DNA from 3 places in the Paenibacillus sp. FSL P2-0089 genome. Region 1 is predicted to be linked to each of the others. Evidence: a T-box and tRNA genes for the amino acid it is inferred to sense, from the RefSeq annotation. Region 1 holds a T-box; the other regions hold tRNA genes.
The links. A T-box is a leader RNA that pairs with one kind of tRNA and senses whether it is charged. The one in region 1 lies ahead of NST69_RS15220 (alanine--tRNA ligase), so its partner is inferred to be a tRNA-Ala.
Positions count from the first base shown of each region.

Region 2: it has a tRNA-Ala gene. The T-box ahead of NST69_RS15220 (alanine--tRNA ligase) is inferred to sense a tRNA for this amino acid. The anticodon was not compared.
Region 3: it has a tRNA-Ala gene. The T-box ahead of NST69_RS15220 (alanine--tRNA ligase) is inferred to sense a tRNA for this amino acid. The anticodon was not compared.

Region 1 covers NZ_CP152006.1:3,691,863-3,696,715, reverse strand. The annotation lists gene NST69_RS15235 (glycine betaine ABC transporter substrate-binding protein) at 1-298, opposite strand, end outside; gene NST69_RS15230 (ABC transporter permease) at 310-966, opposite strand; gene NST69_RS15225 (helix-turn-helix domain-containing protein) at 1,102-1,458, shown strand; gene NST69_RS15220 (alanine--tRNA ligase) at 1,514-3,379, opposite strand; T-box leader at 3,449-3,692, opposite strand; gene NST69_RS15215 (TetR/AcrR family transcriptional regulator) at 3,752-4,342, opposite strand; gene lpdA (dihydrolipoyl dehydrogenase) at 4,505-4,853, shown strand, end outside.
Region 2 covers NZ_CP152006.1:2,131,079-2,135,931, forward strand. The annotation lists gene ytaF (sporulation membrane protein YtaF) at 1-80, shown strand, start outside; gene coaE (dephospho-CoA kinase) at 90-686, shown strand; gene NST69_RS08635 (lytic transglycosylase domain-containing protein) at 686-1,249, shown strand; gene NST69_RS08640 (alpha/beta-type small acid-soluble spore protein) at 1,346-1,564, opposite strand; gene nrdR (transcriptional regulator NrdR) at 1,730-2,203, shown strand; tRNA gene NST69_RS08650 (tRNA-Ala) at 2,456-2,531, shown strand; tRNA gene NST69_RS08655 (tRNA-Lys) at 2,541-2,613, shown strand; gene NST69_RS08660 (transcriptional regulator) at 3,108-3,755, opposite strand; gene NST69_RS08665 (hypothetical protein) at 4,055-4,540, shown strand; gene NST69_RS08670 (TetR/AcrR family transcriptional regulator) at 4,755-4,853, shown strand, end outside.
Region 3 covers NZ_CP152006.1:7,489,058-7,493,910, forward strand. The annotation lists gene NST69_RS32070 (DUF2508 family protein) at 159-425, shown strand; gene NST69_RS32075 (pro-sigmaK processing inhibitor BofA family protein) at 454-720, shown strand; rRNA gene NST69_RS32080 (16S ribosomal RNA) at 1,024-2,584, shown strand; rRNA gene rrf (5S ribosomal RNA) at 2,709-2,825, shown strand; tRNA gene NST69_RS32090 (tRNA-Ile) at 2,873-2,949, shown strand; tRNA gene NST69_RS32095 (tRNA-Ala) at 3,046-3,121, shown strand; rRNA gene NST69_RS32100 (23S ribosomal RNA) at 3,369-4,853, shown strand, end outside.

The sequences.
Region 1 (4,853 bases):
ATACGGCCAACAACCCAGTACCTGTGTACTCTGGATACATATCGATATCGTTATTAACAATCGATGAATGAATGATAGAACCCGCAATATTAGGAACCCGCTCTACTTGGTATCCCGCGTTCTCCAAAGCCAATGCATATAGCTCCCCGACAATTAAATTCTCAGTAAAGTCTTTTGAACCAATTCGTATTGTCGATCCATGATTATTCGTTTTATTACCACATGCGCTCAACATTATGGACAAAACAAGTGTGATTGAAATGGTTAAAACTAATTTTTTCTTTATGTTCTTTTTCATTTGTGTGAACCCTACCTTTGCAAGAATTTATATCTAAACAATACACGTTCAGACACATCTAAAATGAAGCCTATCCCAATAGCCAGAATCGCTACTGAGATAGCACCAATTAAAAGTAAATCCGTTCGATTGAGTCCTAAACCGGTAAAAATGATCTCTCCTAATCCACCAGCTCCAATTTTGGCAGCCAAGGTAGCGCTGGCGATAATTTCAATCGCAGCGGTTTTAATCCCTGTCAAAATCAATGGTCCAGCCACTGGAAATTGGATTTTCCATCTGATTTGTCGTTCAGACATCCCTACACCTTGTGCAGATTCAAGTAAAGACATGGACACACTTTGTAATCCGGATACTGTATTCATTAAGATTGGAGGGATTCCTAAAATAATGAGAGCGACAAGGGCTGGCCTAATTCCAGTACCCATGATAGGAAGCAACAGAAGTAAGATTGCTAGGCTGGGAATGATTCGTAATGTTTGAAATAACGAGGTGATCCATTTTTCGGAACGACTATATTTAGTTGATAAGGTACCTAAGATCATTCCTATAAGTGTAGAAATCATCAATGCCAATAAACTGATCTCTAAATGCTCTTTCCAAGAATTCAAGAACGTTGACATATGATTCGAAAAATAGTCACTCAGTTGCATCCATAAACTTTCTCTCAAACTCCCTCCCCCTTTCATCATTTTCATTTGATTTTTCATCGACAGAATTATAATATAAGCAATGTATTGGTTTTGAAAGTAGGCACCTTTTTGTTATATAGGAACCTATTAGTAACTATTGGAGGCGATAATGTAGTGATTTCAAAAAAAGAGTTGCCGTTGTGTCCCGTCGCAACGACAGTTGGATTGATAGGTAACAAGTGGAAGCTATTGGTTATGAGGGATCTTTTGAAGGGAACTCAACGATTCGGAGAACTTCGTAAAAGTATCCCGGAGATCAGTCAAAAGGTTCTCACTGAAAATTTACGCTCAATGGAAGAGGATGGAATTGTCATTCGTACTGTTTTTGCAGAAGTCCCTCCGAGAGTCGAATACAGCTTAAGTGACTTAGGAAATTCACTGAAGCCAATTATATTCTCTATGGAAACATGGGGACTCGGGTACCAGAAACTCAATGATGAACTTCCGAACGATATTCATCAGAGTGAATGATGTCAGATTGATACTCTCTGCAATATTTCTATTAGCAGTAAAAAAGCAATTCGGATTAAATCCGAATTGCTTTATCTTTAATTACTCCCTTAATCCTTCTGACTCCAGCAGCCGAAGATTGTTCTTTTGCAATACGGAATGTTCCTAAGTTTGTGGTATCTTCTACATGAGGCCCTCCACATACTTCCCGGCTCCACACTTTCCCTTCGTGATCTTGGATGGTATACACCTTAACGATATCCGGATATTTATCCCAAAAGTTTCCTTCCACATTACTTTCTTTCGCTTCAAGTTTAGGCAGCTCTGAAATAGAGGTAACTGCTTTCGATGAAATTGCATCATTCACATACTTCTCCACCTTAGCTATTTGCTCGGGGGAAAGTTTTTCATCATGGTTGAAGTCAAACCGTAATCGTTCGGAAGTAATATTACTTCCTTGTTGGTGAACATGATCACCTAGAACTTCCCTTAACCCCGCAAGTAGCAAATGAGATACCGTGTGCAGCGCGGTTGTTTCTGCGGAATGTTCAGCTAAGCCACCTTTAAATTTACCCGCAGAAGCAGTTCTGCTCATTTCAGCATGTTTCTTTGCCGCTTCTGTATAAGACGCCTTGTCTTCCATGCTATATCCACTTTCAGTTAAATACTCTTCTGTCAACTCCAAGGGAAATCCATAGGTTTCGTAAAAATAAAAGGCATCTGCCCCCGTAACTTTACCCTTATTCTTCAGATGCTTCTGTATTTCAAATTCTCCTTGCTGTAATGTTCTATAGAAAAGACTTTCTTCCTTATTTACGATTTCAATTACTTTCTTTTTATTGCGGATCAAATCTTCATAAGCTGTTGCTTCATCGATATAAACTTCAGACAACTGACCCACAAAGCTTCCTTGTATCCCTATTTTTTTACCCGCACGGATGGCCCTTCTTAATAGCCTTCTTGTTATATACCCTGCATCACTATTTGCCGGCTCTGCACCGTCATTAATGAGAAACGTAGCCGCTCTCACATGATCCAGTATGATTCTAAAGGACTTTAGATCGTCAGCATAGGATTTACCGCTTAGCTCCATCAACTTGTTCTTGGGATTAAGGAAGAAAGCCGTATTGTAAATATCCTTGTCCCCGTTAAGGGCTGTAGCCACCCTTTCTAATCCGCCTCCATAATCCAGATTGGGATTTTGCATTTTTACGAATCCGGTCTCTCCTTTTGTGTAACACATAAATACGTTGTTCCCAATTTCCAGGAATCTGTCGCTTTCAGAAGCAGGATGATCCAGTGGATCACCGCTTGGGTCAAGATCATAAAACATTTCACTATCGGGTCCACCCGGTTCACCAACCGGCATATGGAGAGGACTTCCGGCCCGGCTCCACCAATTTTCTTTTTCATCGTATAAGAATATTTTCCCGCCTCTGGATGCCCCATATTGCCAGGGATCATCTTCAATGATGGGTTCTATCCCGACGGATTTGAATTTTGCTGACCAGAGCCCAAGGGCTTCCGTATCTTTCGGTATATTCAGTTCATCACTTCCTGCGAAAGCACTGATATACAGCCTGCCCGGATCAATTCCTAATTCGATGATATGCCAATGCCAAATGGCATCGATTTGTTTTTGCTTATAGTTATGTTCATTAGCTTTGAACTCCCAACGGCCTATCATTTCAAAAAATGTCAGATGCGACGTATCCCCTACTTCATCAATATCCACTGTCCTTAAGCACTTCTGAATATTAGCAATCTCATTGCCGATCGGATGCTTTCCCCCCAATAAATAGGGAACCATCGGCTGCATACCGCTTCCTGTAAACAACGTTGAGGGATCATTTTCCGGTAACAAGCTAGAAGAAGGCACTTGGCTAGCCCCTATTCTTTTCATAAAATCAACATAGGATTGTCTCAACTCATCTGGTGTCATTCTAAACCCTCCATTAAATATTAGTTATGCTTAAAACAAAAAAGCCCTAAGCTGACATGTTTCTTGTCAACTTAGGGCGAACGATTATGTCCGTGTTACCACCTAACTTCAGATTGCTCTGCGCTCTATCAGTACGGGATTGCTCCGATACTGTTTCCTGAATAACGGTGGAACTCCGTTGAAGCCTACTAAGATTCCTCTGTTCGGTCCACAGCTCCGAGACTGCTTCACTATTAGATCAATGAAGATTCGCACCAACCATCTTCTCTCTGTGAGATCCTTAATAGTTACTATTTCTCATCATAGCCTTTTCGTTTTAAGTTAAAGCAATGCTAGCACAATCAACTTACTTCGTCAAATAACAATTCCGTTCTAACTGGGGAACCTGGAGCCGGCGCTTACCATTTGTTTGAATTGCACACGACCTGCCTGTAATAAAGCATCACTGAACTTCTCATCACTAACTGCCCTTGCCAGTGCCACAGTACCCACCATACTGCTCACCAACGCATAACCATTAGAGGGATCGATCCCAGCCATATTTGTAATAAACGCAATGAAACGTTGCAGCTCTTGTGTGTACGCTTGCCTAATATTTTCCGGTAGCTGGGCAACCTCTCCTGATAAAGCAGGTAAGATACAACCGGCTTCCGTCTGATCCCGATGCAGAGGGCTTAAGTAAAAATCAATGACGGCCTCAATCGGCGTCTGATCTTCATTTTTATTTTGGTCTGCAATTCTCTGAAGTGTGTCGATGGTGTCACTAATTGCGAAATGACAGGTCTCCATCACAAGCTGATCTTTATTTGCAAAATGGGAGTAAAATCCTCCGTGCGTCAGTCCAGCACCTTTCATAATATGGGGAAGACTAATATTCCGCACGCCGTGGGTGCGAAATGCTTTGGCTGCGCTGGTAATAATATGGCTTCGAACTTTGAGCTTGTGTCCTTTCGGATAAGGCATCCTGCTCTCTCCCTTTTGTATAAGTCTGTATTTATGAATGTTTTTAAAATATTATAATTATCATATTATTTGATGTCAATTTATTATGAAGTGTTGACTCTTTTAAAATATGATGATTATAATATATTACGATCATCATATTTTATTTTGGAGGTACTCATCATGAACTCATTAGAAGCTGTAGATACCCTGGTCATTGGATCGGGGCCTGGCGGTTATGTAGCCGCATTACGTTCGTCACAACTGGGCATGAAAACAGTCATTGTGGAGCGCCACCAGATCGGAGGGGTATGTACACATGTAGGCTGTATTCCTTCCAAAGCGCTGATTGCTGAAGCGGAGCGTATTCATTTGCGCAGACACTGGTATACTGTTGACGAAGCTTCTTCTTTTCAGGAGGCTCAGTTCTTTAAGCAAGCTGTGGTGGATAAGCAGTCTGGAGGAGTTCGGTTTTTACTTAAAACAGCAGGTGTGACAGTTATCGAAGGAGAAGCCAGCTTGATAGACGCGA
Region 2 (4,853 bases), 1.6 Mb from region 1:
CCGGCAGCTACTGGATGAAGCATGCCGCTGCGCTGCCCGCGATATTATTAATTGTAATGGGTATAATGAAGTTATTATGAGGTGAGTACATGATTATAGGCTTAACCGGAGGCATCGCTTCGGGAAAAAGCACCGTGTCTGCACTGTTTGTCCGCAAGGGAGCTGCACTGGTGGATGCCGATGTCATCGCCAGAGAGGTGATGCTCCCCGGGCACCCGGTGCTGGCGGCGGCGGTGGAGGCTTTTGGAGACCGCATTCTGCTGCCTGACGGTTCGCTGGACCGGGCAGGTATTGGCGAGATTGTCTTCCGGGACCCGGAGGCGCTCAAGACACTGAATAACCTGACCCATCCGGCAATACGCAGGGAGATCAAGGACAGGATGTATGCGCTTGAACAGGAGAATCCGCAGCGGCTCGTCATTGTGGACATTCCGCTGCTCTACGAATCAGAGCTGGATTCCTTGTTTGATCAGATTATTGTGGTCTATGTTCCGAGGAGGGTGCAGTTAGCCCGCCTCATGGAGCGCAGCGGAATGAAGCTGGAACAGGCTGAGGACCGGCTGAGGTCCCAGATGGATATTGAACTGAAGCGCAGGAAAGCGAATTATGTGATCGACAATAGCGGTGATCCTGAATCTGCCGAGCTTCAGGTTGGACGTCTGTGGGACAGGCTGGGCCTGATATGATGAAGTGGCTGCGCAAAAAAAGAGTCCTGCTGCTGCTGTTCATCGGCTTCACCGCGATCCTGTTTCTTGGCTCCAACTGGATGTCATGGTTTTATCCCATTTATTATAAAGCAGAGATCCGCCAGCACAGCCAGACGTATGAGATGGACCCATTCCTGGTGGCGTCCATCATCCGTGTGGAGACCAATTATAAGACTGGCCGCGAATCCAAAAAAGGCGCACTGGGGCTCATGCAGCTCATGCCGGATACCGCCAAGTGGGCGCTCGAAAAGGCCAAGCTCCCCGACGTGTCGCTGGAGCGGCTGAAGGAAGAGCCCTCCTCCAATATTGAACTGGGCACCTGGTATTTGTCTACGTTGTCCAAGCAGTTCGACGGCAACCGTATAGCGGTCATAGCCGCCTATAATGCCGGGCCTGGTAAGGTGCAGAGCTGGTTGGATGAAGGGCAATGGGACGGAACAGAAGCCTCTGTGAAGGACATTCCGTTCGGTGAGACCCGTCACTACGTACAGCGTGTAATTTATTATTATGATCAATATACCGAGCTCTACAGTGAGTTCTAGAGTGCTTGTTACTGCTGCTGTTATGTAAAAAGAAGCATCAAACGGCCGGAGGCCGTTCGATACTTCTTAGGCAAGCTTATGTCGTGTGGGCAGGTATTATTTGTACTGACCTGCCAGTTGCTGTTCAGCCAGGGTTACAAGACGTTTAGTGATGTAACCACCGATCGAACCGTTTTCGTAAGAAGTTTTATTGCCTTGGTATCCGTCTGGGGAGAGGGTGATACCTAGTTCCTGGGCAACTTCATATTTCAGTTGTTCCAAGGCACCGCGTGAGTTTGGAGCTACCAGGTTATTGGAGTTGTTATTTTGGCTCATTGCTGTTCACCTCCTATCGGTTGGTAACTGTATTATGTGCCGGACATGTCAGATTCATAACAACAAATAAACGGTGTTTTCTGGAAATTAAATGATGCCCGCATAGCCCTTGCGTATCAAGGGACGGGGCCTGACCATTCTAATGATGAGGAAGTGAAGAAGCTTATGAAATGTCCTTACTGCGACCACACCAATACCAAAGTCCTGGACTCGCGCCCGGCCAACGAGAATAAGTCCATCCGCCGCAGGCGGGAATGCGAGCTGTGCAGCCGCCGTTTCACCACCTTCGAGATGATTGAAGAGACCCCCCTGATTGTGATCAAAAAAGGCGGCAGCCGTGAAGAGTTCAGCCGTGACAAAATCCTCCGCGGCCTGATCCGTGCCTGCGAGAAGCGTCCGGTCCCTGTAGAGCGCCTGGAGGTCATCGTATCTGAGGTGGAGAAAAGCCTACGCGGCATCGCTCTCGCCGAGATCGAGAGCCGCCAGATCGGCGAGCTGGTCATGGAGCAGCTCTACCCTGTCGACGAGGTAGCCTACGTCCGCTTCGCGTCCGTGTACCGCCAGTTCAAGGACATTAACATGTTCATGAAGGAACTGAAGGGACTGCTGTCCAAGACTGAGGAGCTGGACGGGCTGTAAGCTTCGCCGTTTAGAAGTGAAGGATTCGATTGGGGTAGTGGGGCTGGCCTTGAGGTTGAGAGGTCAGTTCCCGGGTGGAGCGTCTTGTATCAAAATTAATTTCGGAAAAGTGTTGACACTGAAAGCAGATTTCTGTATTATATAGAAGTCGCCTACGAAACACATTGATGAATAAGCGACTTGAGCTTCTCGCTCAGATCAGATTTTAGAATACATAATGTAATTCTAAATTGGCAAAATTGTAAAAAATATGGGGCCATAGCTCAGCTGGGAGAGCGCATCGCTGGCAGCGATGAGGTCAGGGGTTCGATCCCCCTTGGCTCCACCAATTTCATACGGACTCTTAGCTCAGTTGGTAGAGCAGTAGACTCTTAATCTATTTGTCCAGGGTTCGAGCCCCTGAGAGTCCATCACATGAAGAACGGCAGAGATGCCGTTCTTTTGCTGTTTCATGGAATATGGGTGATTAAGTGGGGGAACAGCAAGGGCTTGAGGTCCATTCCCGAACCTTGAACCCCGAACCCGAACCCGAACCCGAACCCGAACCCGAACCCCCGAACCCTGAACCCAAACTGCGAAATATGGTTTCCATCGAGTTCCTTCGGTTCTAAATGTGTCTAAAGGACTGCTGCGGACCCCACAGCCCTTATGTTCTTTATTCAGCATAATTAAAAGGGCTAACGGACCGTATCGCGCTTATTGCTTTTCACCATCCATATATGAGATGAAATCTAGTAAATAGCGCCATCTGAGTCCGTAAGCTTGGTAAAATTGTGCTTTTTGTAGAAATAGGTGTGCCTCAGTCCGTTACAGCTGATTGATACCTCTACTTCTCACGCTCACAGCCACGGAATTCAAGTGTTTTTACCATATCAGCTTTATAATTCATGCTCCAAAACATACGTTAAACTCTAAGCTGATATGTTCGATAACGCTGCTGTCCTCCGGCCACATCCAGTAACTGTTGTTCGAGCAAATGATGCAGAATTCGTCTGGAGTGCCTATCCGTTACCCTGAGATGCTTAGCAAGCTCGAAAGGTGTGAATGCCCTGAGCAGACGTCTTGCGTAACGAAGGGTCTCCGCTTCCAGCCAAGTTAATGTGGAAGAAACATCCGTCGCAATGAATTTGCCGATAAAAGACAACACCAACTGTTGACATTGCTTGGGTTCTTCGATAATCGAAGGATAAGCAATAGGAAGAAAAGTCCAACTATCAAGGACCAGTAAGCAATGCCGGCGGCATAAATCCTTGAAGCGTCTGACATCCAGATCTCTGGCGTGAGGTCCATAGCCTTGAATCTCAATCCCGCCTTTTGCATCTCCAGGCATATAAGCCAAGTCCAGATAGCGGTACCCGTTATTGAAATCACGCACTTCCCATTCTGGAAACAAATGATCGAAATTACCGATTGCCGGAAACCATACCTTGCGGAGAAATTCAACTGTTCCGTGGCCTAATCCTTTGCCAAGTAGCTCCTTGCGCCTGTGGTTGCTCTCATTCTTCAGATTGCTAACTAACCATTCCTCGTACTGCTGCTCAAATCGCGTCATCGATACTCCTCCTTTAACACTCAAATTAGCGTTGATTCCCAAGCAAAAAAGCCGCTTCAATACTCAACCCTCTCCAAGAATCTAACTCGGAAGGGGCAGAGCATTACAAGCGGCGTGTGCTTCACAACCTATGTTTCTTATTATAGCGCTACAAATCCAGGAATCAATAAGTAGTTACAGAGGTTCTAATCGTGCAGTATACTATAGAGGATTTATATTTTTGTTTTCTTTTATTAAACTGTACAATGAGGTTCGGAGAATGCGTGAGGAAGAATGAATTGATAAAAGGGGAGAGTCCGATGACTAAGAACGAACAAGCCAGATTATTCAAAGTAACCTTAAGCGACTGGAACGGTGCGGTGCGTGGTCGGCCGACCCGGAAGATTGCAATTTCTGCAAAGGCATCGCTGTACGATCTTGCGGCAGTTACGATTGAATCTTTTGATTTTGATCTGGATCATGCCTTTGGATTCTATGATAATCTCAAAAACTGGACACGCTCTGAGGAAGGCTATGAATCATTTGCTGATGTGGGGGCGGGGGATAGGTTTCCTGGAGTGCAAAAAGTGAAAATCAGTAAAGTCTTTCATACCCCCAAACAAAAGATGCTGCTCTTATTCGATTATGGCGATGAGTGGAGAATGATTGTTCAATATCTGGGAGAGACTGAAGTGAAGCCGGGACAAAAACTGCCTATGGTCACGGAGATCGAGGGAGAGGCACCGGATCAATATGGCGACTTTGATGAAGATGAAGATGAAGACGAAGAGGATGAAGAGGCATAACTGGAAATAAGATCCAGATCGGACAGGTATTAAAATCACGGGTGCGGGAGCCGGAGAAATGATGGAGGAATTAATCCACGTTATCCGGAACATTCCGAACCTTTTTTTATTTACACACTAATTTACAAACCAACGGTCGGTATGTATAATCAACAGTAATCATATTTTAAATTAACCCAATCTTAACTATGTAAGGCAGAAGAGGAGAATAGCAATGAAGAACGCAGACCGGCGGAAGCAGACCATCCGGCAGTTGTTGGATGCAACGAAAGAATTGCTGCGGGACAAGAGCTGTCATGCCATCACCTTAAAG
Region 3 (4,853 bases), 3.8 Mb from region 1:
TTTTTGATTTTCGGAAGAAGCGCTCATATTCTGCTAAAAGTTCTGCTAAGCTCCCTCTCCCGGTTCTAAGTTTGTCCCTATTCCGATATGTATGAGATTAACGGGTGTGAATCACCGGTTGCATCTGCAGTTATTCATATATCTTAGGAGGGATTGCAATGGGTTGGTGGAGTACCAAGTGGCTGAGCGGGAATACGGATAAGGAAAAGGCAGTGCAGACGGAAGAGGAATGGGGGACAGTATACCAAGAGGTACGTAAAGCGCAGTCTGAATGGGAGCGGGCTTACCTGATGTTTGATGAGGCGCTGGGCCAGGATCAGATTGACTATGCAATCTATATCCTGGAGGCGGCTGAGCGCAAATATCAGATACACCTTAAGGATGCCAAGCGGCTGGGGCTTAACCGGAGCCAGCTGCAAGTATGAACAGACTGAGTCAGCGAGGAGGAGAACAATGCTAAGAACTGTTGCGATGGGTGTTCTGATTATATCTGCAGCGCTGCTGGTCCTGATTGTATTCAGGAAAAGACTGGGCTGGGCTTGGTTGAGTGTATTTGGAACCCATCTTATATTGGCGGCGCTCGGGATTTATATCGTTAATTTCTCAGGAGTTGTAAGCGATCTGCACATTCCGCTTAACCCTACAACCATAGGTGCTGTAACCATTCTTGGGCTACCGGGAGTGGCGCTGTTATTGGGATTAAAATTAACTTTGTTTTAGAGGTTGACGAAGGCTCCTGATTCATGATACATTAAGTCTCGGCCCTTTGGACAGGAGATCTTCGGATCACTTGCTGGAAGCTAAAGCGAAAAAAGAAATTAAAAAAACGCTTGACTGAAACAAGGGTGCTGTGATATATTATAAAGGTCGCTGCTGAGACAAACATCAACGACAAAAGATGAGACATTGATCTTTGAAAACTGAACAACGAGTGAGTGGGAAATCACTTCGGTGAGATCCAAAAATGAGAATGTAAATTCTCGTCAGATGTTTCAAAATGAGCAATCGCTCTTTCTAAATACCAATTTGGAGAGTTTGATCCTGGCTCAGGACGAACGCTGGCGGCATGCCTAATACATGCAAGTCGAGCGGAGTTTGAGAGGAAGCTTGCTTCCTTTCAGACTTAGCGGCGGACGGGTGAGTAACACGTAGGCAACCTGCCCTCAAGCCTGGGATAACTACCGGAAACGGTAGCTAATACCGGATAATTTCTTTTTTCTCCTGAGAGAAGAATGAAAGGCGGAGCAATCTGCTGCTTGGGGATGGGCCTGCGGCGCATTAGCTAGTTGGTGGGGTAACGGCCCACCAAGGCGACGATGCGTAGCCGACCTGAGAGGGTGAACGGCCACACTGGGACTGAGACACGGCCCAGACTCCTACGGGAGGCAGCAGTAGGGAATCTTCCGCAATGGGCGCAAGCCTGACGGAGCAATGCCGCGTGAGTGATGAAGGTTTTCGGATCGTAAAGCTCTGTTGCCAGGGAAGAACGTCCGGTAGAGTAACTGCTACCGGAGTGACGGTACCTGAGAAGAAAGCCCCGGCTAACTACGTGCCAGCAGCCGCGGTAATACGTAGGGGGCAAGCGTTGTCCGGAATTATTGGGCGTAAAGCGCGCGCAGGCGGTTATTTAAGTCTGGTGTTTAAACCTTGGGCTCAACCTGAGGTCGCACTGGAAACTGGGTGACTTGAGTACAGAAGAGGAAAGTGGAATTCCACGTGTAGCGGTGAAATGCGTAGATATGTGGAGGAACACCAGTGGCGAAGGCGACTTTCTGGGCTGTAACTGACGCTGAGGCGCGAAAGCGTGGGGAGCAAACAGGATTAGATACCCTGGTAGTCCACGCCGTAAACGATGAGTGCTAGGTGTTAGGGGTTTCGATACCCTTGGTGCCGAAGTTAACACAGTAAGCACTCCGCCTGGGGAGTACGGTCGCAAGACTGAAACTCAAAGGAATTGACGGGGACCCGCACAAGCAGTGGAGTATGTGGTTTAATTCGAAGCAACGCGAAGAACCTTACCAGGTCTTGACATCCAACTAACGAAGCAGAGATGCATCAGGTGCCCTTCGGGGAAAGTTGAGACAGGTGGTGCATGGTTGTCGTCAGCTCGTGTCGTGAGATGTTGGGTTAAGTCCCGCAACGAGCGCAACCCTTGACTTTAGTTGCCAGCAGGTGAAGCTGGGCACTCTAGAGTGACTGCCGGTGACAAACCGGAGGAAGGTGGGGATGACGTCAAATCATCATGCCCCTTATGACCTGGGCTACACACGTACTACAATGGCCGGTACAACGGGAAGCGAAGCCGCGAGGTGGAGCCAATCCCAGCAAAGCCGGTCTCAGTTCGGATTGCAGGCTGCAACTCGCCTGCATGAAGTCGGAATTGCTAGTAATCGCGGATCAGCATGCCGCGGTGAATACGTTCCCGGGTCTTGTACACACCGCCCGTCACACCACGAGAGTTTACAACACCCGAAGTCGGTGGGGTAACCCGCAAGGGAGCCAGCCGCCGAAGGTGGGGTAGATGATTGGGGTGAAGTCGTAACAAGGTAGCCGTATCGGAAGGTGCGGCTGGATCACCTCCTTTCTATGGAGAATCGTCTTCTGCAACGAAGACATTCAAATCGGAAGCTTCGCTTCCACAATAGAACCTTCGGGTTCGGACACTCACTCGTGTTCAGTTTTGAAAGAGCAAGTCTCTTTCGTATGCGTTTGGTGGCGATAGCGGAGGGGTTCCACACGTACCCATCCCGAACACGACCGTTAAGCCCTCCAGCGCCGATGGTACTTGGACCGAAGGGTCCTGGGAGAGTAGGACGCCGCCAAGCGAACAATCAATTCATTGATTGCTTCACTACTGCAAGTTTTGTTATATGGGCTTTTAGCTCAGTTGGTTAGAGCGCACCTCTGATAAGGGTGAGGTCGGTGGTTCGAGTCCACCAAGGCCCACCATATAACAATCTAGAATTGAATAGCAAGTACCGGGGTCCCCGAAAAGTAATCGGAATTAACCTCGAAGCTACACCTCACTTTTTGGGGTGATTATATGGGGCCATAGCTCAGCTGGGAGAGCGCCTGCCTTGCAAGCAGGAGGTCAGCGGTTCGATCCCGCTTGGCTCCACCAAAACTTCTTTACAACAGTATATGCACATCGTCTGTTATTCCGAACATCACAGTCGTGATTGTTTCATAATAACAGCAACTTGATCCTTGAAAACTGGATACCGAAATGAATTTGCGTTTTAGAACATTCCTTTAAGCTGAACTTGTGTAAACAAGTTTTGAATTAATGGCGATGCTACGATGATCTTGATGGAAATACAGACGTTGAAGAAATTCATTGTCCGATATTTTCCTGACGGAAAAATCGAGGTTAAGCTACTAAGAGCACACGGAGGATGCCTAGGCGCCAGGAGCCGACGAAGGACGTGGCGAACAACGAAACTGCCTCGGGGAGCTGTAAGCAAGCTTTGATCCGGGGGTGTCCGAATGGGGAAACCCAGCTGTGGTAATTCGCAGTTACTCGTATCTGAATACATAGGATACGCAGAGGCAGACCAGGGGAACTGAAACATCTAAGTACCCTGAGGAAGAGAAAACAATAGTGATTCCGTCAGTAGCGGCGAGCGAACGCGGAACAGCCTAAACCAAGGGGCTTGCCTCTTGGGGTTGTGGGACGTCTCACATGGAGTTACAAAGGAATAGAGTAGGCGAAGAGGTCTGGAAAGGCCCGCGATAGAGGTAAAAGCCCTGTAGCCTAAACTGTGTTCTCTCCGAGACGGATCCCGAGTAGTGCGGGGCACGTGAAACCCCGTATGAATCCAGCAGGACCATCTGCTAAGGCTAAATACTACCTGGCGACCGATAGTGAAACAGTACCGTGAGGGAAAGGTGAAAAGCACCCCGGAAGGGGAGTGAAATAGAACCTGAAACCGTGTGCTTACAAAAAGTCAGAGCCCTCTTTATGGGTGATGGCGTGCCTTTTGTAGAATGAACCGGCGAGTTACGTTTAACATGCAAGGTTAAGGTGAGAAGCCGGAGCCGCAGCGAAAGCGAGTCTGAATAGGGCGACTAAGTATGTGGACGTAGACCCGAAACCGTGTGATCTACCCCTGTCCAGGGTGAAGGTGCGGTAACACGCACTGGAGGCCCGAACCCACGCATGTTGAAAAATGCGGGGATGAGGTGGGGGTAGCGGAGAAATTCCAATCGAACTCGGAGATAGCTGGTTCTCCCCGAAATAGCTTTAGGGCTAGCCTCGGTGAATGGAGTGGTGGAGGTAGAGCACTGATTGGGTGCGGGGCCCGCAAGGGTTACCAAGCTCAGTCAAACTCCGAATGCCATTTACTTCTTGCCGGGAGTCAGACAGTGAGTGCTAAGATCCATTGTCAAAAGGGAAACAGCCCAGACCATCAGCTAAGGTCCCCAAGTGTGTGTTAAGTGGGAAAGGATGTGGAGTTGCACAGACAACCAGGATGTTGGCTTAGAAGCAGCCACCATTGAAAGAGTGCGTAATAGCTCACTGGTCGAGTGACTCTGCGCCGAAAATGTAACGGGGCTAAACACACCACCGAAGCTATGGCTAGATGCTTTGCATCTGGGGTAGGGGAGCGTTGTATGTAGGTTGAAGGTGTACCGTAAGGAGCGCTGGACAGCATACAAGTGAGAATGCCGGTATGAGTAACGAAAAGATCAGTGAGAATCTGATCCGCCGAAAGCCCAAGGTTTCCTGAGGAAGGCTCGTCCGCTCAGGGTAAGTCGGGACCTAAGGCGAGGCCGACAGGCGTAGTCGAAGGACAACAGTTTGAAATTACTGTACCACCGTAATCCGCTATGAGCGATGGGGTGACGCAGGA